Regions from separate parts of the Crassaminicella indica genome, predicted to be linked through region 3. Evidence: riboswitches for the same ligand, from Rfam matches in the RefSeq annotation. Region 3 holds a riboswitch; each other region holds the start of a gene.
The links. Region 3 has a riboswitch for cobalamin ahead of KVH43_RS03675 (aspartate-alanine antiporter-like transporter). Riboswitches for the same ligand answer to the same signal wherever they lie in the genome.
Positions count from the first base shown of each region.

Region 1 (8,292 bases), 810 kb from region 3:
TTTTCTTACCCATTACATGATAACAATTTTTATTTTTCTCGCTTTGATCGTACTCAATCTTATGCTCCCATATAGTATCAGAACGTTTAGATTTTATTGTTATAGGAATCTCACAATAAATATTAGGATTGCTATCTAAGCTTGCTTTCAACATCGTCTCACCAGCTTTTTGAGCTGATAAAACAGCTTGATATTTTATTTCATGAACGCCACTGCCCGTATCATAAAGTTTATAGCCTATTATTCCTTGTTTGCTTACAGACCATGTAACTGGCTGTTTTGTCATAAAATTACCATATTGATCTTCTATGAAAATATATGCCGATGGCAAGCTTTCGCCACAGTAACCAGTTATTTTTTCTATCTTTTTAGGATGTTCTACAAGATTGCTATATACAAAATACATTTTTTTAGGAATAGGTGCTTTTTTTACTTTCACTTCTATACTTTTTCTAATCTCTTTATCTTTAACTTTTATACTAATATTTGCTGTCCCAACTTTTTTTGCAGTAATCTTACCATAAACTGCTGTAGCAACATCTGTATTTTCAGATTGCCATTCAAGCTCCACGCCCTTTATAAATGCTCCATTCTTATTCACTGCTCCTGCAGCAATTTTCATCTCATCTCCTACAAACATATCTATAGGAAGCTTATTCAAAACTCTCAAACCAGAAATTTTAGTATCTGTAGCATCACATAACTTTACAGCTTCTATAGCACCTATTTCAAAATCATATTCTCCTTCCAATGTTCTATAAATCAATCCATTTCTTCCTAATTCAAATTCAGGATGAGGTTTATTACCAACCTTTTCATAATAATAAGAAAGTATATTGTGATCTTTATCAAAAACATTTTCGCTAGAATACAAATAGCCATTTTCTCCGATTAATGCATATGCTCCACAAGGATCATATTTTGCATCTACATCACCTGTTTGAGGATTTAATTGTAATAAATTATACTTTCCTTCATGCTGAGCACAAATATATAAATTTCCATTCTTATCTATTAATGGTCGTTTACTTTTAATATCGTCAAATTTTTTTCTCCATTTTTCACGTCTTTGATCTATATCTAAAGAAAACAAAATATTATCTGATCTATTATAATTCGAATCTATTATATAAGCTGTATTATTTTCCCCGATAGTTACTAAGCTTTTAAATTCTCTATTATTTGGATTTTTAAAATTCCACAAAAACTTTCCAGCTTTATTAAATATCCAAATTTTGTTACCCGTTACGATGAATATATTTCCTTTTTCATCAATACTTATCCCCTTGACATCTTCACTACTATGCCAACTTCCTACATCATATCTCCATAAATATTTTTCTGAATTTTTATTAATAGCATATACTGTTCTATGATCATTAGTGTCATCACAACACAATACATAAATATTTCCATTTTTAGAATCAACAGCTGGCTTAGACACTATACGGTCTTTTAATTTTGCTTTCCATTCAACATTTCCTGTTTGTGGATTTATTAATAATAATTCACTCTCATTAGTTGCCAATAAATATTCTTTACCATCAATTTTTTCTATCCCAATAGGTTCACTATCTATTTGAATTATATTCTTAAAGGTTTCTTTTTTCGTTCCATTACTATTTATTGCTAATATTCTTCTATTTAATAATATATATACTGAACCATCAGAGCTAACAACAGGATGACCTTTCCTTTGATAACCTTTATCTAATATATATCTCCACTGAGGCACTAATTGTTTCAAAACTTTATCTCTTACTTCAATTATTTTTGTAGCTTTAACCTGAGAATTTGCAAGCACTTCTGCATGTACTGTAGAATAGCCTCCTTTTTTTGCTTCTACTAAGCCATTTTTATCTACTGTCAATATATCAGTATTCGAAGAATACCATTTTACAAGCTTATAGTCTTTTATCACCTGGCCGTTTTCACTTACTGCCTGAATATAAAGTTTCTTACTTTCGCCCGCATTCATCCTATAATCTTTATCTTGCCTATATATATATATTGTTTTTGGCTTATATTCTAATACTGTCATTTCAACAGAACCTTTTTTATCCTCTTCTCCTTCTACAAAAGCTTCAATTTCTACCTTTCCTTTAGTTAGTCCTGTAAGTACTCCATTTTCATCTATTTTAGCTATCTTAGGATCAGATGATTTCCATATTATTTTTTTATCATTTTTTTCTACCTTTAATTTAATAGCTTCTCCCTTATATATGTAAAATCTTTCTACTATAATATCTATATCATTTTGTTTTGTATCAAAAATCCACTCTCCTTTTTTTATCCCTTCAAATTTTTCACCAGTATTCTTAGCTTGAATACAGCCTTTAGCTACTTCTAATGCATATACATGATTTTCTTCGAGTAATTTTTCCTCTCTTTTATTCTTCTTTATTTTAATTATCACTTTTTCTGGATTTTCTTTATCAAAGATAAGCTGATTAAAAATATTAGGATTATATTTTGTATCAGGTTTATTAACTGAATCTGCATCATAGTACAATGTTACTTTAGGTGGCATAAAATTTTCAAAGCCTTTTCCTATTTCAACAGGTTGATTAAATATAAGAGCTATTTCTGCATCCTTTTTTACTTTTTTAGCTCCATTAACTGGAATTTTTGATAGAAGCTTTAAAGATTCACATGTTTGTTTTGTGTCAAAAATCCACTCTCCCCTTTTTTTCATTCCTATTCCTTCAAATTTTTCATCACTATTTTTTGCTTTAATCCAATTTCCAGAAATAGCAATTTCATATTTATGATCTTTTTCAAGTTCAATAGGATTACCAGCTTTATCACATAATTGTATCACCACTTTTTCTGGTTTATCTTCACTAAACAATAATTTATGTTTTTTCATTCCCATACAAACTAATCCATTAGGATAAAAATCATCTAATATCCCATCTTTTTCTTTATCATACCTTACAATCACTTTAGGTGATCCACCGCACTCTTCATTTAATACTACTGCTTTATTAAAGGTAAGACTTATTTCCCTGTTTGTTTTTATTCCTGATACACCTTTTACAGGACTTACTTCAACTAATTTTAATGGCTCTGAAGCAACTGGTGCTTGAGGAGCAATATCTATAGAAATTTTTTGTGAATTACCATTATATACTGCATATACTACAGTAGAAACAGTTTTATCTATCATATTATTAGGTACAATAAATTCAATATTATCACTATCTCCTGTAATAATATGTTTCTTTTTGTCATTATCAAAATAATACCAATCAATACCACTAGTAACCTTTTTTTCTCCATCATACAAATCTGCTGTTAGATCTATTTTTTCTCCTCCAGTATAATTTCTTTTAATAGGCTCTATATAAATTCCACTAGCAAAAGATGAAAAAAATATTGTAAATATAATTACTAAAGTTAAAAAAATACTAAAAATCTTTTTATTTTTCTTCATAAACTAAACCTCCCCCTTTTTATTTTATAAAAAGTCATCTCTAATAATTTTAAAGATTCTTTATAAGTATTAGTTCTATTCACTAACAGCTGTTTAATTTTAATACCATATTTTTTAAACAACTATAAGGAGAATTAGTTTTTTCTAATTCTCCTTAATAAAGCAAATGGAAAATATTCAGAAATTATTCAACCTTTATTTACTTTTTCCCCATGTACCAAAAAACCACAATTCTCTATCTCCATTCTTTAATTCATGTTGAGAAGCTGCATGCATAGGCATTTCTCCATTCACTTTATACATCCAGCCAGTCATTCCATAATTTTCATCCAACCCTACTTTTTGTACAAATGCACCATTATAACCAACTTTTACATTTCTGCTTACCCAATCCCAATCCCAATTAGGATCAGTCACAGCAATACACCCATCTGAATCATGATAATATTCTAGAGCATACAAAAATGCATGTAATGCAGTAACTTTATCCTTCATCACTCCAGAATCATTGTAACTTCTTCCATAAATGTTCTTTAGCGAAAAGTTTTCTAATCTTTGGATTTTAACCTCAAATTTACCTGTTTTTTCACCATTTACATTCATTTTAATGTTTTCTACACTTGCTTCTCCATTGCCAGATACATATACATTGCTATGAACATATAATCCTTTGTAAGTAACCTCTATCTTAGCTTTTCCTTTTCCTACAATTAAAACATTTACTGTATCTTTTCCATTTATAGTATTCACTTCATTCCAATTATCATCAAAAAATCTAACAACACCCGGATTTGAAGTTCTCCATTGAATATTTTTTGTATCGTTAATAGCTACTTTCTTATGATTAGCTGTCAAACCTACAACTTTTATTTCCTCCATATCATATAATTGTTTACCAAGAGTAAAATCATTTCCATCTTCAAAGGTAATATCTGTAATATTTTCTGTTGCAAAGGCTTGTACACCTGCAAAGCTTAAAACAAGTGTTAATACTAATATAAACGAAAATATTTTTTTCATTTTTATCCTCCCTTTCATTTTCTACTCTGAATATTTTCCAATGACTGCACCTATTTAAACTATGAAGTGCAGTATTCTATTATTTGTACACATTCTCATGCATACAAAAACAAAAAGACACCACCAATAATAGGTAGTGCCTCCAGTTTTCTGGTCAGCTCTAACTTAATTTTTATACTTTAGTTTTTATAACTTTATTGATTTTTTAATCTCTTCTACCCTTATTGGGTATTTATCTTGTACTATAATTCGAATTTCTCCATATTCAGTACTACGTATCAATTCAATTAATTTTTTTTCCTTTTGATTTACACAAATATTTTCTTGTTTCAAGCATATCTCCCCCTAACGTTTTTTATCCTCTTAATCTATTAGAGGTCAATCAGGTATAAAATAAAAAATCCTTAACTTCCACTGAAGATAAGGATCTTGATACTTTAACATTAACTCATTTGATTTAAAAACAAATCTCATGTAGTACCTCTCCTTTCCTCGGAAGGATATATACTTAAAGCTTTTGGCAGGTCTCCTGACTTATGGATCAACGTTTTCCTTCGCCTTCCCAGTTTCCCAGTGGCATATTGAAGGAGCACTCCCCAATTACAGTGGCCGGACCGTTCAGGACTTTCACCTGATTCCCTTTTAATCATTTATCTTAAAAATAAATGAACCTAAAAGCTGTATATTTAATTTTTAAAAATATCTATAGAATAATATTAAATACTATCCTCTACTGCTAAATTCTATACTACTTTACATATATTGTCAATATATGTTGACTGTTTTCTTCCACAATCATTTTTCATAACATAATTTGATAAAATTTTCATCAACCTATATACAGAAAACTGCTAGCAAAATTGCTAGCAGCTTTTTTTATTGATTTATTAAATTGTAAAGCTTATAAAGCATCATAGCAGCTTGGGCTCTATTTGCATTTTGCTTTGGATTAAATTGTCCATTTCCCATTCCTCTAATTATTTTTTCTTTTACGCATAAGCTTACTCCTTCTTTTGCCCATGATGCTATATTTTCTTTATCTTTAAATATATCTAATCCATTTAATCCTACCTTTTCATATCCTTGTTTGTCAAGAACCTTTGCAACAATTATTGCCATTTCTTCTCTTGTTATATTTCCTTTTGGATCAAATATAGTATTACTTCTACCTCTAATAATACCATTTTTATATGCTGCTCCTACATATGAGTAGTACCACGCATCCTTTGCTACATCTGTAAATGGTACTTCCATGTTTTCTGTAGCATAACCCATCATCTTTGTCATAAGTGTTGCAAATTCTGCTCTTGTAATGTTTGCTGATGGATCAAATATACCTTCCTCACGACCACTTATTATACCCTTTTGTGCCATAGCTTCTATTGCTTCCTTTGCCCATTCGTAGCCTTGAAGATCTTTAAATGTTACTTTTATTTCTTTTACCTTCTTAGCAAAGTATTTACTAAAGTGAGGAGTTTTAAAGGTTACCATCCTTGTATCAGAGTCATATTTTCCACCCATATTTTCTATAGTTCCATTTTCCTTTAGTAAAAATACTTGTACTACTTCTCCTTTATTTACTTTTCCTTTATAAGGTATACCTACTTCAATCGACTCATTAAAGCTATTTATTTCTTCATCTTTAGCCTTAGCATTAAAATCTACTACAATGCAGCCCTTTGGTACTTTATATCTTTCAAGTGGCGTTAGAGTGCTTCTATTAACTGTCTTTGCAATCAAAGCAATTTCTTCATTATTTTCTTTTTCATTAAAGGTATTTGGTGTTAGCTTAAATACTGCATTTTCTGTTTTTATTTCTGCTTTTTCGATACCATTTTGTTTTAATATCTTCATCATATCCTTTGCTAATTTCGCTTCTACTTCTTGTTTGTCTACCTTTGGTATCGCTATAGTTATTTTATTTTCTATTTCTTTTTTATCTTCAATACCATTTTTCTTTAATTTTTCTTTGATTACTTTTACTGTAGCTGATGTATTTTTAGCTATTTCTTTTATACTATCTGTATCTACTATTGCTACTACCTTTTCTTTTTCGACTTTTATTTGGTTTTTATTAAGCTCTTTTACACTTGCTTTTTTAACTGCTTTTTGTGCAACTTTGATTGTACCTTCAATAATTTCTTTTCCATTTTCTTTACCAACATGTTGAATCAATTTTCCAGTAGCATCAATTATATCCACCGCTACTTTATTGATTTCTTTTGTATCATTTAATTTGTCCATTAACTTTATTACAGCTTTCATATTTTCTTTCGCAGCTTTGCTTACTTCTTTTTTATCACTATCCTTTGATAATTTTTCTGCTGATTTAATTAATATATTTACTACTTTTATACTTTCTTTTGCTACCTCTTTTGCTCCTTCTTGGGTAGTTATACGTTCAGCTGCTTTTTCTATAATCTTTGCAACATCCTTAGCACCACTTACTACTTTTTGTGCATCTTTTTCTGTTTTTATGTCATTAGCCTTTTCTTTTAATTTATTTCCTGCTTCTTTTGTTGCTTTTGTAATATCTTTCTCACTTGCATTTGGATCTGCTACTATATTGTACATTTTAATATATTCTTCGTTTTCAATAATACTTTTATCAACTTTATTTTCTCCAGTAACATTTACCTTTATTTTTTCAGTTCTAGATACTAATGGGAAATAATATCCTGCATGTTTAGAATTTTTATCTAACTTTATAGCATATACTTCATATGTTCCTGCTTTATTCATTGGAATTTCTACTTTTCCATCCTTATCTGTTATATAGGTTTGATTTCCTACGTATACAGTAGCTCCTTCTATATTTTTATTTCTTCCTTGCCCTCCAAAATCTTTTTCTCTATTGCTCTTTCCACTTACCTTCACATACAATTTTTCTCCTGTTTTCAAATTTGTAGGAGATACATCAATATATCCAAAATAAGAATCTATATCTGTATAGTACCATTCAACTTTATCACCATCTTCTATTTCCCATTCTCCTACACCTTTGTTTATTAATATATCGTTTACTCTAACCATCCAACCACATTTAGGATGTTTTGATTTAAAATCAAACTCTTCTTCTCCAGCCATTCTTGCTACGTAGTTAGCGTTACTATTTACTTTATTATCCCTTATTCCCGCTTTATTCCAAGCAAGTACTGTGGCTAACAATACTGTTGGTCTAGGATTTGTATAGCTTGTACCATCAGGTCCAGTAAATGTATATTTTCCATCGCTTGTTCTATAATCAGCAGTATTAAAACTTATCTTTCCATTAAAAACAGTTCCTTTATAACCTTCAATTCTCATATCTACACTGATGTGTTGCTCCTTAGAACCTTGTCCTCCATCACTAGAACCATTTACCTTTATTTTAATTGGTACTGGTCTTATCAAGCTTCCACTTGGATTACAAGTAATCTTCTGTTCTTCACTTCCCTTTGCTATAAATATTACTTGTCCATTTTCATCCGTTTCTTTTATTTCTCCTGCATAAAAAATAGGTTGTCCTTTTACTGGAGCTATTGTATCTATTATTTTATTCAAAGTAACAGTAAAGGTATCACCTGCATTAACTGTCTTTTTAGAAACTTCTAGCTTAGTAATTATTGGATCCCATATTTCATCATCAATCAGTACAATTTCATCTCCTGCATGAAGCTTTTGATTAGGCATGGACACATTTCCTTTATTATTGATCATCCACTGCCAGCCAACTTCTCCTTTTATACTTTCAATCATACCATCTGATGATAGCTTATAGGGAACATCATTTTCTTTTAACCCTTTTTCAATTGTAGAAAGTAAGGTGCTCTCCCCATCTTGAATAATAACTTCTG
Region 1 is NZ_CP078093.1:1,584,760-1,593,051, reverse strand. It holds gene KVH43_RS07585 (outer membrane protein assembly factor BamB family protein) at 1-3,436, opposite strand, end outside; gene KVH43_RS07580 (DUF4430 domain-containing protein) at 3,632-4,456, opposite strand; gene KVH43_RS07575 (DUF2292 domain-containing protein) at 4,643-4,789, opposite strand; cobalamin riboswitch at 4,959-5,147, opposite strand; gene KVH43_RS07570 (S-layer homology domain-containing protein) at 5,333-8,292, opposite strand, start outside.
Region 1: another riboswitch for cobalamin. It lies ahead of KVH43_RS07575 (DUF2292 domain-containing protein); the one in region 3 lies ahead of KVH43_RS03675 (aspartate-alanine antiporter-like transporter).

Region 2 (8,292 bases), 790 kb from region 3:
TGAAATATATTTTGTTACAGCCTCTTGCTTTAGCTTTTCAGAAGTCAGCTCTTCCCAGATATTTTCCTCTTGGTTATAAATTTCTAAATCAATTCTGCCTCCATCAACCTTTGTATAAAGTTTAATAGCTTTTACATAGATATTTTTAGGTATAGCATAATATACTTTTACTTCTTTTCCATCTTCTAAAATAAATTCTCTTTTATCTTCATTTTCTTCAAAATCTGTAATAGGCTTAATAATCTCACAAGGAATATATACATTTTCCTTATAGTTCATATTTAAATCAAATACATTACAAGCTATTTCCTTAATATTTCCTTTTCCGTCCTTTACATTTACTTTTTCGAGCCCCTTACTAAAACCGATAAGATGATTAGTATATGAAAATGCATCTATATTATAAAAATAATATTCAAACATTTGTCTTTCATAATCATCTAATTCCGCTGTTTCATAAATTTTTTCAAGATAATTATAATCTCCTAGATTTCTCAAGCTATGATCTAGTTTGTAATTTATACGCTTCTTTTCTTTTCCATCTAAATCACCTAAAGGAATCACCGTATCACCTACAAGTAAAAAGCAATTATACATCTTGTCTGCTATTGGATTGATGATTTCCCCCTTAAAGGTATCATTATCTATATAAGCCATAATATTATGTGTTTTTATGCATTGTGTTTCTTCTCTATATAAAGAATATGGTTCATTTGTATCTATTTCATCTTTTTTTATAATATAATCTACCTTTTTATCAACTGGGTCTAATACATAGTCTGTGCCATTAAGCACATCTATAAAATGACCATTAACAAATTGAAGACGTATATTATCTTCTTTATCTGGATAAATACTAGTAAATTTATAGCAATCTAACCCATGATGATATATTTTTACGGCTGCACTGACAGCCTTTAGCTTATCAAGATTTCCTATAAAAGAAAATCCGTAAAAAACAATACAGGCAATCATAATTATCGATGAGAATAACCATTTTTTCTTTCCAAAATACATAAAGATTCCTAATAAAAGAATATAAATTATTAAAAATGAAAATAAAAAGCATACTGTTTTGTAATTAGGTGTTAATAAATAATCTGCTGCTCCATAAAGGTTCTTTGAAGCATTGATTCTTTTATCTAAATTGTCATTATTTAATATTTTATTTATCCCAAAAGGAGTAATATTTTTATTTATCATATTGATAAATGCATTACCTTTTACAGGGATCACCCATCCATCCCCTATATTTTTCTTCTCTTCTATCCCTTTAAGGAATCCTGTTAAATTTTTATATGCATATTTTCCATCACCAATTAACAATATATTTCCATTAGCAATCCATTTTTTCAATATTTCTTCACTTTCATTTGATAGATTATTTGTATAAAAATTATCAAGAATTAATATGTTCAAATTTTCTAATTCCTTTACGGTATACGACATTTCTTCATTTAATTTGATTACTTCAATATTTTTATCATGAAATAAACCTTTATGCATTTCCTTTATTCCATAGTAATTTTCAGGAGTATCACTTAAAACACCTATAAATACTGTATTTTTAGGAAGAATTTTTAAAGTAATCGTCTTATTTTCTATAACTTGTCCATCTTTTTCAATATTTACCTCTAGCTTTTCATTTTCTTTCAAAACAGGTATAGAAAACATATATTCTTTTTTAGTATTTGATTTCAAATTTATAGGATGAGTATAAATTCTTTCTCCTACATATATTTTTAGATCTCCTACCAATTCATTTTCTTTAGCATCTAAAATAATTTTTATAGGATTCATTCCACCAAGCTTTATTTTTCCATCAAAACCAACATTTACTTCTATGTCAATAGTTTGAGCTTGTCCTATAATTGAAAAACAAATTATAAAAATCAGGATACTCACTAAAAACCCTATTTTTTTCATTCTTTCACATCCTTTAATGAACATACGGTACATTTTCTATGCCGTTTTTTGATATAACTGCACTAAAATATCTATCAATAGACTTTGGTTTATTAATAAGTACATCTAATGCCTTATTTACCCATTCATCATCTGTTCCTGTAACCATCCATATTGGATTAACACTTCCTATTCCTGCTGCATAAGCATAAATAGCTCCAGCATGATCATAAGATGAAATAGTCTTTCCTTTAAAATCTAAAGCTTTTAGTTTTCCTCCTTCAAATTTCACATACGTTCCAATTAATTTATTTTTTCTATTGATATCCTTCATTAGCTTGCTTTTTTTTGCTAGTTTATTCCATGTTCCTAATAATATATAATATTTCTTTGGCTTTTCTAAAGCTTTTGGATTGTAAGCTGCCAAATCTATTTTTTTCACCCCTTGTTTTATAAGACTCGCTTTTAATTTTTCTGCCTCGTCTTTGTAGCCATCTGTATACATAATAACTGTTCCTGGATTTTTCCCCCAGAATCCATTTTTAAAAGGCTGAGGATAAGAACCAATCACAGCTGGTGCAAACATAGTTATACTCCAATCATGATAATCCCACCATATTACATCGTCTGGACTTGGTCTATATTCAGCTATACCTACTGGCGCCAAAATACCATTTACCCAATAAAACCAATCTTGTTTTTTTCTATTTTTTCCTGTATAAAATGTAAACTTTGATTCAATCCCATTAATCGCATTCACAAACCCACCACCATAAGCAGTTTGAATATCTAAATTTCTAAATAATACTTCCATTCCAACTTCATCTTTTACAAGCCCAACATTTTTTGCATATATTTTTTTATGACCAAAATCAGTAGTTACAACTAAATCAACATGATATGGACTTTCAATATCACCAGATGCTTTATATACCTTTGAATTCTGATTTGCTGGCCTGCCTTCCTTATATTTGATTTCTCCTTGTACAGGTCCTTTATACCCCTTATATTTAACACCATCTATAACTACCACATTCGATTTCGAATCCGTATCCTTCCCCTGTGCCATACTAAATCCACATGAAGAAAATACCATTGAGATTACAAGAAGTAATGTAATCAAGCTCTTTATTTTTTTCACACTTCATTCCCCCTAATACGTATATTGAAAAAATCCCCTTCCAACCTGGAAGAGGATTCAGATGTACTTATACTGGGATCATTCAAAAATACTTAATTACCCAATAGATATTTCTGTGTTTTAACACCAATATTCTTCTTCTCCTCTAAGTCGGAGGATTACAAAAGTATGTAACGACAGGTCTTCTGACTCCCGGGTCATCTTCCAATCAGGCCTTCCCATTCATTTGACAGTGGCATATTCTGATTTTCATCGCCGGTTACAGCTGCGACTACAGTAAGGGATTTTCACCCTTTTCCCTAAATCCTTACACTATTTTATTTAATTTTCATATCATTCACATTATAGCATTTATTACCATATTGTCAACCTATTGCCATATTCACATATTAATGTAAATTTCTCTTTAACTTTGATAAATTTACAAACTTAATTCCTTCTTTTTCTAAAATAGGATACATATTTTTTATAGCATTGATTGTTACTTTTCCTCCTTCAGCTCCTACATGTCCTATTCCTATCGCATACCCTTTTTCTAAAGCAATATTACCAAGTTTTTTCAACTGTTTTTCTATTGCCCTTTGATTTTTTATATTATCTAAAAATACATCTCTTTCAAAGCAAATAACATCTAATTCATTTGCTACATCTGCTACAATAGAATTAGGGTTTGTTTTGCTATCTAAAAAAAATAAATTATTCTCCTTTGCAATTTCTAGGATAGCCTTCATTACTCTTTTATCTTGTGTAGCTTTTGAACCCATATGATTATTCATCCCTACAGCGTATTTTATTTCATCTAATCCTTCTTTTATTCTAAGCTTTATTTCTTCATCAGATAAGTCACAAGTAATTCCCTTCGGTCCTAACCATTCCTTTTTCCCAACAACTGGCTCCATTGGTACGTGCATTATTACCTCAATACCTGCTTTATGTACAGCTTCTGCATCACTCTTTGTAAATGGTGAAAAAGGCATTACCGCAGCTGTAATAGGTATATCTAATTTTAACAGCTCCTCCATTCCATCCCCATGATAACCTAAATCATCAATCACCAATACTACATATCCAACTGGCTCTCCATTTGTTTTTGTATTCTTCCTGCATTTTATAAAAATACATATCATCAACAAACACACAATTAGTAAAGCTATAATTACTTTATACAATCTTTTTTTCGTAACAACTATGAACATAAGGTTCACATCCTCTATGCGTTTTTATGCTAATATACTATGCTAAACACATAGAAATATATTCCAATTAGTTTAATATATTTTCATGAAAAAAAAAGCATCCTCACAGATGCTTTTTCAAAACAATTATTTTATTATTGAATAGCTTTTTCTATTCTTTTTAATCCTTCTTGAATATTTTCAAGAGAAGTAGCATAGGATAATCTAATATAATTATCTGCACCAAAAGCGATCCCTGGAATTACTGCTACGTTTACATTCTCTAGTAAATACTCTGCAAAATCCATTGAACTATTAATAGTAAATCCATTAAAGGTCTTTCCTATAATTTTTGATATATTTACCATTACATAAAATGCTCCTTCTGGCATTCTACAAGATAATCCATCAATACTATTGATCTTTTCAACCATATAATTTCTTCTTTCTACAAATGCTTCTATCATTTTATATATTGGTTTTTGATCTCCCTTTAAAGCAGCTATACTCGCATACTGTGCAATAGTATTAGGATTAGAGGTAGCATGACTTTGAATATTATTAATAATGCTAATAATTTCTTTGTCTGCTGCTAAATATCCTATTCTCCATCCAGTCATAGCATACGCCTTTGACATACCATTAATCACAATAGTTAATTTTTTTATATCATCACCTAAAGAAGCAATACTTTTATGTTTTCCATCATATATTAATTTTTCGTAAATTTCATCAGAAATAATGAAAATATTGTGCTTTACTGCAATTTCGGCAATTTCTTTTAATTCATTTTCTGTATAAACTGTACCTGTTGGATTATTTGGACTGTTTAAAATAATCGCCTTTGTATTTTTATTGATCACTCTTAATAAGCTTTCTTTTGTATATTTGAAGCCTTCTTCTTCTGAAGTTTCAACAAAAACCGGTTTGGCATCTGCAAGCTTTACAAGCTCTGGATAGCTTACCCAATACGGAACAGAAATAATCACCTCGTCCCCTGGATTACATATTGCTTGCAATGCATTAAATAGTGAATGCTTAGCTCCATTAGAAACAACAATATTTTCAGAACTATAATCTAAATTATTATCATTTTTTAATTTATCACAAATCGCCATTTTTAAATTAGGAAGTCCCGATGCCGCAGTATATCCTGTAAGCCCCTTTGCCATCGTATCAATAGCAGCAGCTCTGATATGCTCTGGTGTATTAAAATCAGGCTCTCCAGCTCCAAAGCTTACTACATCTATACCATCTGCTTTCATTTTTTTTGCTTTTGCTGTGATAGCAAGTGTAAGAGATGGAGATATTTCTTTATTTTTTCTTGATAATTCAAAATTCATCATAATTCCCCCTTTTTATACTGGATATGTCTTTAATACTTTATCAACATAATCGCTATCTATTTTATACTTTTTCGCCTGTCTATACTTGAAAAATTCTACAGCTACTTGTGGAAATAATGCATAAGATAGTACATCTTCTTCCTGTTCTAGATATTCTTTCATTTCATTTCTAATATTTTGTAGCTGAGGCTCGATTAAATCTGCAGGTCTACAAGTGATCACTTCTTCATCTCCAATAATTTTTTTAATTATTTCAGGCTTTATTTTTACAGTAGGCTTTCCATACATTCCCTTTACATAAGCCTTTACTTCCTTTGGAATCATCTTGTATCTTTCTTTAGTAATTACATTTAACACTGCTTGCGTTCCTACGATTTGACTTGTAGGCGTTACAAGTGGGGGATATCCTAAGTCTTCTCTTACTCTTGGTACCTCTTTTAGCACCTCTTCAAATTTATCTAAAGCATTTTGCATTTTAAGCTGAGAAACAAGGTTGGAAAGCATCCCTCCTGGTACTTGATAAATCAGCGTATTAATATTAACCCCTAATACTTTCGGATTAAGGAGTCCACTTTCTAGACTTTTTTCTCTCAATGGTCTAAAATGCTCTGCAATCTTATTTAGTTTCTCAATTGAAATTCCTGTATCATACTCTGTTCCTTTTAGTGTTGCAACTATAGATTCAGTAGGTGGTTGACTAGTTCCCATAGAAAATGGTGAGATTGCCGTATCAATAATATCAACACCTGCTTCAATAGCCTTTAGATACATCATACTAGCTAAACCACTAGTAGTATGAGAATGAAGCTCTAAAGGAACTTTTACTGCCTTTTTTATAGCTGATATAAGTTCATATGCATAATACGGAGTCAAAAGACCTGACATATCTTTAATACAAATAGAATCTGCTCCCATTTCTTCCATTTCTTTTGCCAAACTTACATAAGTCTCTGTTGTATGCACGGGACTTATTGTATATGAAATAGCTGTTTGAGCATGTCCTCCCTCTTTTTTTGTTGTTTCTACAGCTACTCTTAAATTTCTTACATCATTTAAAGCATCGAATATTCTTATAACATCTATTCCATTAGCAATAGATCTTTTTACGAATTCTATCACTACATCATCTGCATAATGCTTGTATCCTAAAATATTTTGACCTCTTAAAAGCATTTGTAAATTAGTATTTTTAACTTTTTTTCTAATAGTTCTTAATCTTTCCCATGGGTCTTCATTTAAAAATCTTAAAGAAGCATCAAATGTTGCCCCTCCCCACATTTCCAAAGCATGATATCCAACTGCATCTAATTGCTCTAACACAGGTAGCATATTTTCTGTTTTCATTCTAGTTGCAATTAATGATTGATGTGCATCTCTTAAAATGGTTTCTGTTATTTTAACCTTTGCCATATTCTCATCCCTCACCATTCATTTTACATGATCTTACTATTATTTTATCAAGCTATACCTTTTATGTACAGTTGCTACAAAAAGTGTTATAATAATATTGCTTTATTATGATAATTAATATCTGATTTTTCTTTATTTTTTTAAGTGGAGGATAATTATGGATTCTACTGATTTGAAAATTCTAGAAATATTACAGAAAAATTGTCGAATTTCTATGAAGAATTTAGGAAAAATAGTAGGCTTAACCTCACCTGCAGTATCTGAAAGAGTCAAAAGATTAGAAGAAAATGGTATTATTACAGGCTACAAAGCCACTGTTAATCCAAAAAAACTTAATAAAAATATACAAGCATTCATTGACATTTCCATGGACAGGGATCATTATAAAAAATTTTTAGATTACGCACATCATAAAAACAGCATAATAGAATGTCATCATGTAACAGGTGGAGATTGCATGACATTAAAAGTAATGGTAGAAAGTATGGAAGAGTTAGAAAATTTAATTGATTCCATAAAAAAAATGGGCAATACAAATACCTCTATTATTTTATCGTCTCCTATTGAAAATAAAATTATTCTCTAAAAATGAGTATGAAAGATTCCATACTCATTTTTTATAAAGCAACATTAGTTTCCTGTGCTTTTTTATATCGAATATAATGTAAAGACACAAATAAAATTAGTAATCCTATTCCTATTGCATCAGATATAATTCCCGGTTTAACTAATAATAACGCTGCTATAAATGCTAAAATTCTTTCGTATACCCTCAGACTACTTATAAAATAATTTTCTGCTGCTGCTCCAAGACTTACTATCCCTAATAATCCTGTAACGATTGCCAAAATTAATCTCCATACAACCACATTTTGCATCAATAAAATAGGAGAATATACAAACATAAATGGAATCATAATCCCTGCAAAGGCAAGCTTAAATCCACTAAAAGCAACCTCTGTTGGATTTGCCCCTGCAATCCCTGCAGCAGTATAAGATGTAAGCGCTACAGGTGGTACTACTGCTGAAAGAGTACCATAGTAAAATGCAAAGAAATGAGCTGCTAACGGTTCAACTCCCATTTTTATAAGTGCTGGAGCAGCAATGCTTGCAGTAATAATATAACATGCCGAAGCAGGAAGACCCATTCCCAAAAATATAGATGCTATCATAACAAGAGTTAGTGCTAGCCATAATTGTCCAAATGAAAGCTGCATAATATTATATGCAACCACTTGTCCAAGTCCTGTCATAGAAACTACACCAACAATAAACCCTACAACACCACATGCTGTAGCAACAGGAACAGCACTTT
Region 2 is NZ_CP078093.1:1,557,851-1,566,142, reverse strand. It holds gene KVH43_RS07515 (hypothetical protein) at 1-1,926, opposite strand, end outside; gene KVH43_RS07510 (DUF4430 domain-containing protein) at 1,940-3,046, opposite strand; cobalamin riboswitch at 3,205-3,370, opposite strand; gene KVH43_RS07505 (divergent polysaccharide deacetylase family protein) at 3,436-4,242, opposite strand; gene KVH43_RS07500 (pyridoxal phosphate-dependent aminotransferase) at 4,377-5,564, opposite strand; gene KVH43_RS07495 (oxaloacetate decarboxylase subunit alpha) at 5,580-6,977, opposite strand; gene KVH43_RS07490 (Lrp/AsnC family transcriptional regulator) at 7,135-7,563, shown strand; gene KVH43_RS07485 (TRAP transporter permease) at 7,595-8,292, opposite strand, start outside.
Region 2: another riboswitch for cobalamin. It lies ahead of KVH43_RS07510 (DUF4430 domain-containing protein); the one in region 3 lies ahead of KVH43_RS03675 (aspartate-alanine antiporter-like transporter).

Region 3 (8,292 bases):
CCAGAACAGATGATACCATTATCAAATGTTCTTCCTGCAATAATTTTTTTCGCAGCATCATCAAAATCTACATCTCTATCTACAATAACTTGTACATTTCCTGCACCAACACCATAAGCTGGCTTTCCACTGCTGTATGCAGCTTTTACCATTCCCATACCACCTGTAGCTACAACTACGTCAACAGCGTTCATTAGTAGATTTGTTTTTTCAATAGATGGTTCTTCAATGATTTGAATTAAATTTTCTGGAGCATTATGTTTTTTTAGTGCTTCGTTAATTCTTTTTACAGTTTCTGCACTACATTTTTTTGCTCTTGGATGAGGTGCTATAATAATAGAGTTTCTTCCCTTTAATGCAAACATTGCATTACACATTGGTGTTACGATTGGGTTTGTAGTAGGTGTAACAGCTCCAACAACTCCCATTGGTTTTGCAATTTCAACGATTCCTGTTTCTTCATCTCTATTTATAATGCCAACAGATTTTTTTCCTTTTAAGCTGTTCCAAATAGTTTTTGACTTTCCTTTATTTTTAAGTACTTTATGCTCATAAACACCCATGCCTGTTTCTTCAACAGCCATTTTTGCTAATTCTTCTGCGTTGTCATATACTACCTTACCAACTTCTTTTACAATTGCATCAACTTGTTCTTGTGTGAAATTCTCAAATTCCTTTTGAGCAATTCTTGATTTTTCAACTAAAGCATCAATATAAGCCTTTGCTTCCATACTCAATCCCTCCATTTATATTTATAATTTAAGTATCTTTTCTAGTATGAAAAGATTCTTTTAACAAATTTATACTGGTACTCGATACAGCAGTATAGTAAATAGAATCATCCCAAGAAGGGCAAATGGATAAGTAGCTCCATAACCTGCTGCAACACCATCACTTTTTGTAGCTTCTATGGCAGCACCTAGTCCTGGTGTACTAGTCATTCCACCGCAAAGTGCGCCAGAAAGCATAATCCAATTTATTTTAAAGACATACCTTCCGATGATAAAGCCTGCTAATAGAGCAGAGAATCCACATAGAAAGGATATGCATACTAAGTAAGCACCCGAGTGAGTTATTGAATGAATAGTTGTGTATCCATATTTTAAACCGACCATAGAAAGAAAGAATGCAAGAGCTAGTTCTTGTATTGTGCCTAAAATTTTAGGACTCATTCTAAAATGCATTGGCCCGAGCTTTCCTATATAACCTAATATAAGAGATGCTATAAGAATACCACCTGTTGAACCAAGACTAAAATATCCTATTATAGAACCTAAATAAATTTTCATTTTACCTAATAGCAACCCAATCAAACAGGCGAAGACAAATGCAATAAGGTCAAACTTTACTTCGAAATTCATGACAGGGTCTTCTGGGGAAGACATCTCTTGTTTAAATAATTCTTTTTCTGCTTCTAGATCTATTTTAAAAATCAATGGTAAAAATTGCATTAAGACAATGACGATAAGTACACCAGGAACGTATGCTACAGCATAGCCAAAGCCAACCATACTTTCTGCTTCGTTACCATATGAAGTAACAGCTTCTAATGCAGCTGCTAGTCCTGGGGAACTAGTTAAAGCACCTGTATAAACACCTGAAACAGCATATGGATTTTGCCCTTTACTGAGCATTGTCATGATGTAGCAAATTGCAGCTCCTGTAAAAGTAATAACAAAGCCTAACAACACAAATTTTAATCCATATTTTTTTAATACTTTGCCTAGATCTTTAGAGGCTAAAAGACCTACAGCAGCTACAAATAGTATAAGACTAAATAGGAAAAGTTCATTTGGAATGATGCCCTCAGTTAGTATTCTTTCTGCATATGAAGGTAGGTTTTCTGTATTTTTATAAGGAAGAGCATATTTCCCATAGATATACCAGCCGATAACAAGACCTGTAAATAAGCCTCCAGAAGTACCTAGCTTGATTTTTCCAAATTCAATTCTTCCGATGAATAATCCTGTTACAACAGAAAAGAAGATTAGTACAAAATAGTTGGTTATAAAGGTTGTAAAATTAAAATGCATCTTTATTCCTTCTTTCATTTTGTTATAGAACCTTTTAAATAAAAAGCACCTTTGTATAAAAAGGTGCTCGATCTTAACAATAAGTATATTGAAAAGCAATGAGACAGTAATGCTCTTTGCGAATCAATAACACCTCCTTATCCGCGTAAGTGATAACGGTATCATCAAGCATGGCAGGTCTCCTGACTTCGATTCATTACACAGCTATCACCTTCCCATTCCCATTAAATGAAAACAGTGGTATATATATAGCTGCATTCCTCGTTACAGTGGCGGGACCGTGTCGGATTTTCACCGAGCTTCCCTTTTAAGCTGTTAATCTATTGTTAACAACACCATGTTGAAGTGATTAACTTTTCAAACACATTGTATTAAACTGCTGAAACAATGTCAATGAATATACAAAATGTTGTAATAGTTTTTATTTTGAAAGAATATTTAGAAAATGCTGCAAAAGTATTTATGTTTTCAAAAAGCGCAAAAAATGGTATACTATGGACAAAAAGTATTATATGGAGGCAATTATGAAAAAAATATTATGGATGACAATTTTATTTATATTTTTATGTTCTTTTAGTGTTTATGGAGAACAAGAAGATCCGTTAAATGTATATGAAGATTATACGAGTTATACAGAAACAGGAGTGGTTTTAGAAGCAAGTAAGGCAAAAATTGTTCAAGAATACGGGGACTTTAAAGAAAAAGAGCAGCATGTAAAATTGAAAATTACTAGTGGAAAATATAAAGGAAAGGTTTTAGAAATAGAGAATAATATACCATGTAATTCTGCGTTTGCTATTGAAGTAAAGAAAGATGATAAAATTGTAATCAATATTGATGAATATACTGATGGAAGATTAGATGTAGCTATAACAGATTACATGCGACAGCATTATATAATATATTTATATATATTGTTTATTGTATTGATTATAATTATTGGAAAGATGAAAGGTATAAAGGCTGTTGTAACTCTTTCTCTTACTTTGTTTGCAATTCTAAAAATACTTTTACCAGCTATTTTAAAGGGAATGAATCCTATTCCTATTACTATAGCGATTTCTGTAGCTATTACAATAATGACTATGCTTGTTATTGGAGGTATTAATAGTAAAAGTATTGCAGGTATTATTGGAACCACTGGTGGTGTAATTATTGCAGGGGTCATTGCTTATTATATTGGAAGTATGGTCAAATTAACAGGACTTAGTAGCGAAGAAGCGGTTATGCTTATGAATATTCCTCAAAAAGTTTCCTTTGACTTTAAAAGTCTTCTATTCTCTGGAATTATAATGGGGGCATTAGGAGCAGTTATGGATATAGGAATGTCTATTTCTTCTGCTATAGAAGAAATAAATAATGCTAATCCATCACTTACAAGAAAAGAGTTGTTTTCTGCAGGAATGAATGTAGGAAAGGATGTTATGGGAACAATGACAAATACCCTGATCCTTGCTTATACAGGAAGCTCTATTCCATTGCTTTTATTGTTTATGGCTCATGAAACCTCCATTATTAAAATATTAAATCTAGATATTATTGCTACGGAGGTTATTCGATCATTAGCAGGAAGTATTGGATTAGTATTGACAATTCCATTAACAGCTTTTGTAGCAAGTATGCTAATGAAAAAGAATAAAAATAGGGATGCAGAATAAGCATCTCTATTTTTATGTATTTTTTTACAAAAGTTATCAAAGTCATTCACTCATATTTACATATTACAAAAATTTAAAACATTTATCAACGAAAATATGTTATCATGAATGATGCGTATAGACATATGATAACATTTTCCTAATATGACAAATTATATTTATGCAATTATAAAAAATAATCATGAATTGTATCTATACGCAGAATTGTCAGAATTATAAAACTAAAAGAACTATTTAAAAAGGAGGAATAATATGGCAAGCGTTTCAAAATCTTCTCAACCGTCAAAAAAAGGATTGTTTAACAAATTTCTTAATGTCATTGAAACAGTAGGGAATAAACTACCGCATCCAGTTACGATATTTTTACTGTTAGCAGTTGCTGTAATTGTTATTTCAGAAATTGCATCTCGTGCAGGATTAGCAGTTAATTTTTATGATGCTAAGTATAAAACGGAAAAAACTGTTGAAGCAATTTCTCTATTAAATGCTGAAGGATTAAGGTATATGATTAATACAGCAACAAAAAACTTTACTGGATTCCATCCATTAGGGACTGTTTTAGTTGCTATGCTTGGAGTAGGTATTGCTGAAGGAACAGGACTAATCAATTCAGCACTTAAGAAATTGGTACTTAGTACACCTAAAAGATTAATTACTGCTGTAGTTGTATTTGCTGGAGTTATGTCAAACATAGCATCAGATGCAGGGTATGTAGTATTAGTTCCATTAGGCGCTATTGTTTTTTTAAGCTTTAAACGTCATCCACTTGCTGGTATGGCAGCTGCTTTTGCAGGTGTATCAGGTGGATTTTCAGCGAACCTTTTATTAGGAACATTAGACCCACTACTAGCAGGTATTACAAATGAGGCTTTGACTGCTGGTGGAATTGAGTTAAGTATATTGCCAACAGCTAATATGTATTTCATGATGGCATCTACATTTTTAATTACTTTTATAGGAACATATGTAACTGAAAAAATTGTAGAACCAAGATTAGGCGAATACAAAGGTGAATATAAAGCAGATGATAGTATGGAAGTTACAGAAGTAGAAAAAAAAGGTTTAGTTGCTGCGGGTATTTCTCTACTAATTTTTGTTGCAGTGATGATCTTCTTAACATTACCTGAAAATGCAGCATTAAAAGTACCAGAAGCAGAAAACCCATTAAAGCAATTTATATATAATGGATTAGTTCCAACAATCATGTTATTTTTCTTAGTACCGGGTTTGGTTTATGGTATTGTTGCAGGAACAATTAAGAACGATAAAGATGTAATCAAAGCTATGAGCAAGGCTATGAGTGGTTTAGGAGGATATCTAGTATTATGTTTCTTTGCTGCTCAGTTTATTAAATATTTCTCATACACAAACTTAGGAATTATATTAGCTGTAAGTGGTGCAAACTTCTTAAAAGCTATTGGATTTACAGGATTACCATTAATCCTTGCATTTATTGTAGTTGCTGGATTTATTAACTTATTCATTGGTTCTGCATCTGCTAAATGGGGAATCATGGCACCTGTATTTATACCAATGATGTATCAATTAGGATTTACACCAGAATTTACTCAGCTTGCATATCGTATAGGAGATTCCTGTACAAACATTATTTCACCACTAATGTCATACTTTGCGGTAATAGTAGTATTTGCACAAAAATATGATAAAGATACTGGAATTGGTACGTTAATTTCTACAATGCTTCCATATTCTATAGCATTCTTATTAGGATGGACAGCACTGATGATTGTTTGGTATCTTGTAGGAGCACCTATTGGACCAGATGCATTTATCCATTTGGCTATGTAGAGAACTTTTCTAGATATAGACAAAACAAAGCGAGAATTCTTTTTAGATCAAAAAGGATTCTCGCTCATTTAGGAGGGGTAAAATGATAAACAAAGAAAGGATTGTAAATGAATTTTTAAAATATGTACAAATTGACAGTCCTACAAAAAGAGAAGGACAATTTGCAAATTTTATTGCGAAGGAACTAAAAAATATAGGTCTTGAGGTACATATAGATAATGCAGGAGAGAAGGTAGGTTCAGATACAGGGAATGTTATTGCAAGACTTGAAGGAAGCAAAGACATTGAACCAATTTTATTCAGCTGTCATATGGATACAGTAAGTCCTGGAGAGGGGATCAAACCAGTAGTAAAAGATGGTGTGATTTATAGTGATGGAACAACAGTGCTTGGAGGAGATGACAAAGCAGGTATTGCTGCTGTTGTAGAGGCGCTAAAGGTGATAAAAGAAAAAAATATAGAACATGGTCCAATTGAAGTGGTGTTTAGTATCTACGAAGAAGGTGGATTATTCGGGGCTAAAAACTTGGATTATACCAAAATTCAATCTAAACGTGCATTTGTATTAGATAGTGGTGGAGATCCAGGACAAATAATCATAAAGGGACCTGCGCAGGATAAAATAAATGCAAAAATCATTGGAAAGCCAGCACACGCAGGAGTATGTCCAGAAGAAGGGATCAGTGCTATCCAAGTTGCTGCAAGAGCAATAAGCAGTATGAATTTGCTTAGAATTGATGAAGAAACAACGGCAAATGTTGGTGTTATTCAAGGAGGAAAAGTAACAAATATTGTTTGTCCAGAAGTAGAAATAAAAGCAGAAGCAAGAAGCTTAAATAATGAAAAATTAGATAAACAGACAGCTCATATGGTGAAGTGCTTAGAAGAAGCTGCAAAGGAATTTAAAGCAGAGGTTGAAATTGATACAAAGAGAATGTACAGTGCTTTTAGCATTGACGAAGATGATGAAATTGTAAATATAGTAAGAAAGGCTTGTGAAAATATAGGATTAAAGCCATTTACTCAAGCTTCTGGAGGTGGCAGTGACACCAATATTTTAAATGGTCATGGTATTAAGGCTGTAAATTTAGGCATTGGAGAGAAAAAGCCACATACTTTAGAAGAACATTTAAAAATAGAAGATTTGGTAAATAGTGCAAGACTTGTAGTAGAAATTATTAGGACTGTATAAAGATTTAATAGGATAAAGAGGCTATTTTAAGTAGTCTCTTTTTTGCTGTATAGAAGAAAAGGGAATTTTATATTTTTGCTTTATATGGTAAAATATTCTTAAAATAGCACATATAAGGAAGGTCCTGTCAATGAATCAATCGTATGTCGACAAATTTAATATTATTCAAACATTGCAGACGAATACTGATCAAAATATTTTTATGGGGTCATTAAAAGATCATCCAGAAGAATTAGTGACTATAAATATATTACATAACATAAAAAGTATAAGAACCTATATGGGAAAATTTAAAAAAGCATTAAAAACTTTAAAGCATATAGAAAAATTAGATGGAGATCTTGTTGTTGTTACAAAAACACAAGAAGGGATACCATTAGAAGCTTATCTTGAAGAAGAAAATATAAATGTAGAAAATCGATTAAGCATGGTTTTTCAGTATTTAAAAAACATTAAAAGATACGATGTATTAGAGCATGGGTTTAAAAATAATTTGATTAATGAATCTCAGATTGTTGTACAAAAAGGGAGATTATCATTAAATGAACTGCTTATAATAGATAAGCTTTTTACCAATATAGATGATTTTCAGCAAGTTGCAAAGGAAGTTGGAAGAGTAGTTAAAAAAATATTACTTTATCCTATATTGGATGAAGCTGATCAAAAAAATATAGATGAGAACATATTAAAATTTGTTTATGAACTCGAGAGAGGCAAGAGAGAATATAAAAATCTAGAAGAAATTTATAATGATTTTAAAGGTTTATATTTATATAATGAGCGTAAAGCTAATACAAAAATCAGAGGAAAAAATTACCTAAGGTTATTTTCAAAGGTTACTATAGGATTAGTTATTATAGCAATTGGCACTTTAGCATATGCAAATTTTATGCATCAATGGTTTATAGGAAGAAAGGCAGATGATAGTCCTACAGCTTATTTTGAAAAAATAAAAATGAAAAATCAGTGGCAGTTTATTAATAAGAGTAAAGGAGAAGGTATTAAGAAGTATATATGGGAGGTTAGGAAAGGAAATAAAACAGTTAAGACATATTCCGTAAAGGATTTAATAGTAGATATTAAAGAGCCTGGTGAATATAATATTGTCTTAAAAGTGCAGGATCAGAAAAATCAATGGAGTAAGGAATATATTGAAAAAGTAAATATTACAAAACCACAAGAAAATGAAAAAATAGAAGAAGCTGTATATATTCCTTCAGATGAAAAGTTGGAAAGCTTGAATATTGTATATGAAGATAATATCATAAAGGATTATGATTTGTTTAGAAATGGAGAATATTCTATAAAGGTTGCAAAGATGAAGGATGAGGAAAATGCTATTTGTATTAAAGATTTAAAATTGGATATATCAAATGTGATGTCTATGTGGCTTATGTCTGATGCTACTGAGCCTGTGCAGATAAAAATAGAAGCATATAAAAATGAAAAATTACGATTTACAAAATCAGTAGTTTATGAGCCTAGCAAAGTAAATACATGGGATTTGCTGCGTATTGATGATGATATGGAGCAGGTAGATGAAGTGAAAATTATTATATTGAATGATGCATCAATGGTATGGTTAGATGATATAGAATTT
Region 3 is NZ_CP078093.1:772,172-780,463, reverse strand. It holds gene KVH43_RS03680 (aldehyde dehydrogenase family protein) at 1-731, opposite strand, end outside; gene KVH43_RS03675 (aspartate-alanine antiporter-like transporter) at 801-2,033, opposite strand; cobalamin riboswitch at 2,189-2,388, opposite strand; gene KVH43_RS03670 (YibE/F family protein) at 2,558-3,691, shown strand; gene KVH43_RS03665 (AbgT family transporter) at 3,944-5,500, shown strand; gene KVH43_RS03660 (M20/M25/M40 family metallo-hydrolase) at 5,583-6,692, shown strand; gene KVH43_RS03655 (hypothetical protein) at 6,823-8,292, shown strand, end outside.

Region 4 (8,292 bases), 590 kb from region 3:
GCTCTATAAATTTAACAAATATATTTCCTTAAATATTTTTGTATATTATAAGCGATTAATAGCTTATCTAAAGCTATTAATCGCTATAAATATTAAAGTTTTTAAAAATATTCTATTATAGCCTTTCTATTTTAAACTCTTTATTTTTTCCAAGCTTTCTACTGCTTCTTTTTCTGTTATCATCTCATTAGGATAAAATTTCCCGTCCTTTAGTGCCATTAATCCATTTTCCACAATAATTTCAACAATTCTATTATTTTTAACCTCGTCTATATCTTTTATATTCACCATTCCTTCTTTGTCCTTTAAATCTTTAAGCATATAAAGCGTTTGAGCAAATTCTTCTCTTGTCACCTTTTCGTCTGGATAAAAATAATCTTTTTCTGCTTTTACATAACCTGATAATACTGCTGTTTCAATATAGTCAAAATTAGGATCGTCTACTGTAACATCCTTGAATGTCCCATATATATGTCCCTTATGTTCTTTTTTATAGTACTTTGATGTAGGTGCAAATATTCCTTTATGCTTAAACTTTACAGTCATCTCTGCCAAGCTCTTTCTTGTTAATGGTTCATCTTTTTTAAACTCATCTAAGCTATCTATTAATTCAGGATAAAACATACGACTAAGCTCCAATACACCTTTAGAAAATCTAAAGGTTGGACTTGAAACTAATTTTTCATTAATTGTATATACTCTTCCTTCTTTAACAGCTTTTATCGTATCAAAGCCAGGACGAATAGAAATAGAATGTAAATTTCCTCCTGCATTCATAGCACCTCTTTGAGAAACATAAACATCTATTTCATCTGCTTTTTCAAGTATTCTTTCTGCTCCAAAGCTTGCAATACTTGTTCCTTTTCGAATCGGCTTTGCATCAACTGCAATATTATTTCCTCCTGCAAGTTTAATTGCCATTGCAGCCATTGAATCATTTGTTATTGTACGATATTCAGTTTCTGTAGATTCAAAGAAAACATTTACTTTTGGTTTTATGTTTTTTGTAATACTTTCCAATTCTTTTAAATCATTATTAAATTTTGTTAACAACTTTTCTGCTACAGCTTCTTTTCCTGTTAAAATAGCCAGCTTCTTAATATAATTAGGAAACTCTTCAAACTTATCAGGATATAAAGAAACCACATTAATTCCTGTATTTTCTAGTGCTTCTACAAATTCAGGTTTACTTTTTTTAATAAATGGACGAATAAGTACCAAATCAGGCTCTACTGCAATAACCTTTTCTGGATCAGCTCGATAATCAAAACGCTTCTTATTCATTACTGCTGCAGGATAAGCATCACTTTTACCAATTCCAATTATCTCATTATCTAATCCTAAAGCAAACAAATTTTCTGTATGAGCTGAATATAAAGAGATTATTTTCTTTGCTGGTTCGTCCATTCGAACAATTTTTCCAGAATCATCCTTAAATTCAATCTTACTAAAATTGTTGTCACCTTTTACTACATCTTCATTTTCACTTTCATTTTTAGAACAAGCTCCTAAAATACTCATAACGAGTATTAAAATTAATAATATAGATATTTTTCTTTTCATTTTTCCCCCTCCAATTATTAGCAAGCATTACATAATTATATCTAAATTTTAGCAACATTTCCTATATAAAATAACAAGTAAATGAGATGCTCTCATTTACTTGTTATAATTTTATTTTTCTTCCCCTTCAATAGCTTTTCTTGCATGCTCTATATAAATATCTTGATATTTTTCATTTTCACCTAAACCATGAAGATAAGTATTTACAGTAAATCCTTTGCTCTTAAGGATTGTCTTCCATGAATCCTCTTCATCTCCTGCCATATCGTTATTTGCATGATCTCCTGCAACAAGCATATATGGCATTAATGTTACTTCTTTAATGTTTTTAGCTTTTAATTTCTCTATAACATCCTCTAAAGCAGGATATCCTTCTACCGTTCCTACAAATACATTTAACCCCTCATCATCAAGTACACTTTGTAAGCACGCATAGCTTGCATTTGCAGGATGATGTGTTCCGTGTCCCATTACTACAACAGCTTGTCCTTCTTTAAGCTCTGGTAATTGTGATTTTAATGCTTCTACTGCTACCTTATAATCATCTGGAGTATTTAAAATTGGTGTACCTACTGCTATTTTTTTAAATGTATTTTCATATTTCTTTACTACTTCTAATAAATCATTATATTCAGCACCTGCTATAACATGAAGTGGCTGAACAATAACTTCTTCAAAACCTTCTTCCTTCATTTTGTTTAAAGCTTTCTCTGGTGTGTCTACTAAAATATTATCTCTGTCCTTTAACTTTTTGATAATAATATCAGAAGTAAAAGCTCTTCTTACTTCATATTCTGGAAATGCTTTTTGTATTTTTTCTTCAACTGCATCAATCGTAACCTTTCTTGTATCTGCATAGCTTGTTCCAAAGCTCACTACAAGCATTCCTTTTTTACCTTCTTGCCAATTTCCTTTTTCAACACATTTAACTGGAGCAGGGATTTCTTCTCCTTTTCCCTCAATAGAATCCTTTACATGATTTACATAAATCTCTTGATATTTTTCATTTTCACCCAAACCATGAAGATAAGTATTTACAGTAAATCCTTCGCTTTTAAGGATTGTCTTCCATGAATCCTCTTCATCTCCTGCCATATCGTTATTTGCATGGTCTCCTGCAACTACCATATATGGCATTAATGTCACTTCTTTAATATTATCTTTCTTTAACCTTTTAATAACATCGTCTAATGCTGGATATCCTTCTACTGTACCAACATAAACACTTAAATTATTGTCATCGATTACATATTGTAAATCAGCATAACATGCATTTGCAGGATGTTCTGTTCCATGTCCCATCACTACAACAGCTTGTCCTTCTTTAAGCTCTGGTAATTGTGATTTTAATGCATCAACAGCCACTTGATAATCTTCCTGATGAGTTAGGATAGGTCTTCCTAATACAAACTTTTCAAAAGTTCCATCATTATATTTTCTAAGTTCTTCTTTGATATCACTGTACTCAGCACCAGGCATAATATGTAATGGTTGAACAATTACTTCCTTAAAGCCTTCTGCTTTTAATTTATCCATTGCCTTAGCAACTGTATCCACTTCTATATTATCTCTGTCCTTTAACTTTTTGATAATAATATCAGAAGTAAATGCCCTTCTCACTTCATATTCTGGGAATGCTTTTTGTATTTTTTCTTCAACCGCATCAATTGTAACCTTTCTTGTGTCTGCATAGCTTGTTCCAAAGCTTGCAACTAATATTGCTTTTTTCACTTCCTTACTCTCCTCTTTTGCTTGATCTTGTTCTGCAGATGTTTCTTTTTTTGCACAACCTGCAAAACCAGCTACTACCAACATCAACGCTAAAATAAAACTTAAAATTCTAATCTTTTTCATAATACCACCCCTTATATTTTTATATCAGCTTTAACAAAAAGTTAAAACTGTAAAAAACATTTTTATAAGCTTGGTAGAATAACCAAACCTTTCTCTTCAGTCTTTCTTATAGCTACACCAAACAATTCCTTGATCAACTCTTTTGTCATCACATCCTCTGTTTTTCCATATTTCGAAATTTTCCCATCTTTTAATGCCAATATTCTATCACTAAACATATGTGTTAAATTCAAATCATGCATAATAGCTATAACAGTAAGATGCTCTTTCTCAATACAATCCTTTAATAAATTTAAAAAATAAATAGTATACTGAATATCCATATTTGAAAAGGCTTCATCTAAAAATAATACCTTTGGCGTTTGGGCTAGAGCCTTTGCTAGCATAACTCTTTGTTTTTCTCCCCCACTCAATTCAGTAATAGGAATATCAGAAAATTTTAGCGTATCTGTCATCTCCATGCATTCTCGTACTATCTTCATGTCTTTTGGGGTTAAATTCTTCATACGACTCTTAAATGGATTTCTTCCCATCATCACAACTTCTAAGCATGTAAAAGGGAATCTAATATCTACATTTTGAGACACAAAAGCTATTCTTTTACTTAAATCTTTTATACTATAGTCTTTCAAGCATTTATTTTGAAAATAAATATTTCCACTATATTTATGAAATTGTCCTGTAATCAAGCTAAGTAGGGTAGTCTTTCCTGAACCATTTGGCCCAATAATCGTTGTAAATTTTCCTTGTTCAATAAAAAAACTAATATCATGTAAAATTTCTTTATCATCGTATGAAAAAAATAAATTTTTTACTTTATACATATTAGCCCCCTTTACTTTAGTGCAGCGATTTATTTCTCGTCATAAAAATATATATGAAGAATGGTCCTCCAAGCAATGTTGTAAGCACACCTACAGGAATTTCTATATTCATCAATACTCTTGCACCTGTATCTGCTACCAATAATAATTCTGCACCAAGTAATGCTGAAAGAGGAATCAAAGTACGGTTATCAGACCCAATACAAAATCTAAGCATATGTGGCACAATAAGACCTATAAAGCTGATAATCCCACTTACAGATACGCATACAGCCGTAATGAATGAACCACATATTAAAAAAATCCTTCTTACACTTTGTGTATCAATACCTAACAATTTTGCTTCTTTCTCTCCCAAGCAAAGAAGATTCAAATCCTCTGAAAAATATATACAAATAATTATACATAATATTATCATCGGAAAACTCATCAAAACATGTTCCCAGCTTCTTGCTGATAAGCTTCCCATTAACCAATTCACAATAGGTGCAACGTTTTCTCCTGCTAGATTTTTTAAAAACTTAATACCAGCTGAAAGAATAGATGTCACTATAATTCCAGCAATAATCAAATTTGAAGAGCTTAAAACTCCTTTAACCTTAGCAATAGAAATCACAATACCTAATGTTATAAATGCACCAATAAAAGCACACGCTGTTATAGGAACTTGAAAATTATCCATCAAAAACATATTTATAAAAAGTGCTAGTGCTGCTCCAAAGGCTGCTCCAGATGAAACACCCATAGTATAAGAATCTGCCAATGGATTCATAAGCAACGACTGAAAAACAGCCCCTGAAACTGCCAAACCACTTCCTACTATCATTGCTGTAAAAATTCTTGGAAGCCTTACATTCCAAACAATAGCCACATAAGAAGCTTTTATATAACTATACACAGACTCATTTCCTGTAATTTTTCCAAATATAATTTTTACAACATCATAAGCACGAATATTTGCTCTCCCTAAATGAACTGATGAAAAAAAAGTGATAATCAATAAAACTAAAAAACAAATACCAATGATTTTCTCTTTATACCGTTTTTGCTGTATAGTCAAAGCCAAATTATTCTCCATAATTCCTCCAGTGGTAAAGTTTCACAAAATACATAATAAAAAAAGAGCTTCTCGGAAAGCTCTATATACACAGTAAAATGGTTTTAACATATCAAAATCTCCATTTTTTACTAGTCTATTCTACTTTCCCTCCGAAAGAATGAATATTAACAATTAGGCAGGTCTCCTGGCTTGGCTTCATTTTACTCCTTAACCTTCCCAAAGCAAACAGCTTCAGTGGTTTTAAAGTTTCATCCACCTCACAGTAGCGGGGGCTGCAGTGGCTTTTACCACTTTCCCTTTTAATTCTTAAAGAAACCTAATATTCTGTATGAATTTGTCAATAACACCTTTAATTATATATAATCATAAAAAGCATGTCAATAATAAGATTATTTTTAGTTTTGAGTATACAAAAACAAAACAGACTACTTAATTTTATATATTTTCGGTTTTAAAAGCTTATATTGATTAATTAGATTGATTCTGTTAGAGTTATAATTGAATTTAAAAACAGGAGGCAGCAATGAATAAATGAAGCATATAATTGAGATCAAAAAAGTAACAAAAAAATATGGAGATTTTACAGCTGTAGATAATTTAAGCTTAAAGATTCAAAAGGGAAGCTTTTTTGGCCTCTTAGGTCCTAATGGTGCAGGAAAAACTACACTTATTAAAATGCTTGTAGGGCTATTAAAGCCAACTAAGGGAACTATCCTTATTGAAAACCAAAAAATGAATCGTGACAATACTTTCATCAAAAGTAAAATTGGCATTGTTCCTCAGCATATCAACCTCGATAAAGAACTTTCTGTAAGAGAAAATCTTATTTTTTCTGCAAAGCTTTATAAAATAAAAGGAAATCAACTTCATCAAAAGATTGAAAAATTATTAGCTTTTTCAGATCTAAAGTCTATAGAAAATAGACTTAGCAAAAAATTATCTGGTGGTATGCAAAGAAAATTAATGATTACTAAAGCATTGGTTAATGATCCTGATATTCTTTTTTTGGATGAACCTACTGTAGGAATTGATGTAAATCATAGAAGGAAAATATGGGATATGCTAAAAGGAATGAAGGCTATGGGAAAAACAATCATTCTTACAACTCACTATATTGAAGAAGCTGAATATCTTTGCAATCAAATAGGTCTTATGGATCAAGGAAAAATATTTTATTGTAATACAAGCGATGCTTTAAAAAACAATCTTGGTAAATTTACTGTCGAATATTTTAATACAGAAAAAATAACAGAATATAAGTATTTTCAATCTATAGAAGAAGCAAAAGAATATGCTCATTCACTTGATACACATTATATTTTGAGAAATACAAATCTAGAAGATGTTTTTTATAATTTTACGAATAGGAAGGTACAATAAATGGAAGTTTTCACAATACTTTGGCGAGAATTTGCTTTTTTCAAAAAAAGAGCTTTCAAAATTACTTCTTCTGCAGTCATCACTCCTCTTTTATATTTATTAGCATTTGGATGGGGACTAGGAGCAGATGTTTCCATAGAAGGATATAGTTATCTACATTATATTATTCCTGGAATAATTGCTATGTCTACAATGCATACAAGCTTTAATGCTGTAGCCATTAGAATTTCTGTAGCAAGACTTCACGAAAAAAGCTTTGAATACTATCTAACAGCACCTGTAAATATGTATTTATTAACACTAGGCTACGTCATAGCTGGAGCATTACGTGGTTTTTATGCGGGATGTATCATTTTAATAGTCTCTTATCTATTTGGTGCTTATATCAATATTACATTTTCTTTTTTGCTAATATGCTTTTTGAACAGTCTTCTCTTTGCTGCTTTTGGATATTTTGCAGCAATGGTCATAAATACTCATTATGACATGAATCGCTTCACAAGCTTTGTCATTACACCTATGACCTTCTTATGTGGAACATTTTTTTCATTAGAAAAAATGCCATATATTATAAAAAGAATCATAGAGATACTTCCTCTTACCCATGCTATAATGGGGCTAAGAAATATCGCACTCAAAGGAATTACTAATTATTTTTCAATATTTATATTACTTACATACTTTTTAATCCTTTATGCCTTAGGTGTATATGCAAGCTATAGAGAAATATAAAACCATTTTTAGAAAGGAGGAAAACGAATACACTCGTATTCGTTTAAAGCTTATGTCAAAATTTTATGGAATTGGTACTGGCCCTGGAGACAGCTCTTTGGTTACAGTAAAAGCAGTAAACACACTTAAAAAATTAGATGTTCTTTTTGCTCCTCAACCAAAGGAAGGGGGAGAAAGCTTAGCTTTATCTATTGTCAAGGAATATATTTTACCTAAAACAGAAATAAAGCAAAGACACTTTCCAATGAATTTCAATGATGAAGAAAGAATAAATGCTTGGAATAAAATTGCAAAATCAATAGAAAATGAAGTAAAAAGTGGAAAAAATGTGGGCTTTATTACTTTAGGAGATCCAATGCTTTACAGTACTTATGTTTATATTTTAGAACTTTTAAGAGGAAAAGTAGAAATAGAAACAATCCCGGGAATCAGTGCTTTTTCAAATATTGCTTCAAGTCAAAACTTTCCTCTTGTCATGGACCGAGAAGCTTTGGTAATACTACCATGTACCGCTGATGAAGAAAAAATTGATTTTACGTTAAAAAATTATAACTCTATTGTACTAATGAAAGTATATAAAAATTTCAAGGAAATAATTAAAAAGCTTAAAAAATACGATTTAATCAAATATGCAATCCTAGTAAGCAATTCTTCTCAAGACCGTGAAATAGTTTATCATGATTTGGAAAATATTAGAGAGGATCAAATATCATATTTTTCAACTATATTAATTAACAAAGAAAACTACCACAATAAGTAAGTATCTTTAAAAGATTAGCCAAATATTTTAAGCCCGTAAAACCTTCTATATAAACAACAGAGGTTTTACGGGCCATTTTATATACAAATCAACGTAAAAAATCCATTAATATCCTAATA
Region 4 is NZ_CP078093.1:177,654-185,945, forward strand. It holds gene KVH43_RS01025 (ABC transporter substrate-binding protein) at 127-1,563, opposite strand; gene KVH43_RS13350 (sirohydrochlorin cobaltochelatase) at 1,675-3,417, opposite strand; gene KVH43_RS01040 (ABC transporter ATP-binding protein) at 3,480-4,241, opposite strand; gene KVH43_RS01045 (FecCD family ABC transporter permease) at 4,258-5,319, opposite strand; cobalamin riboswitch at 5,459-5,636, opposite strand; gene KVH43_RS01050 (ABC transporter ATP-binding protein) at 5,833-6,681, shown strand; gene KVH43_RS01055 (ABC transporter permease) at 6,682-7,413, shown strand; gene KVH43_RS01060 (cobalt-factor II C(20)-methyltransferase) at 7,391-8,173, shown strand; gene fabI (enoyl-ACP reductase FabI) at 8,279-8,292, opposite strand, start outside.
Region 4: another riboswitch for cobalamin. It lies ahead of KVH43_RS01045 (FecCD family ABC transporter permease); the one in region 3 lies ahead of KVH43_RS03675 (aspartate-alanine antiporter-like transporter).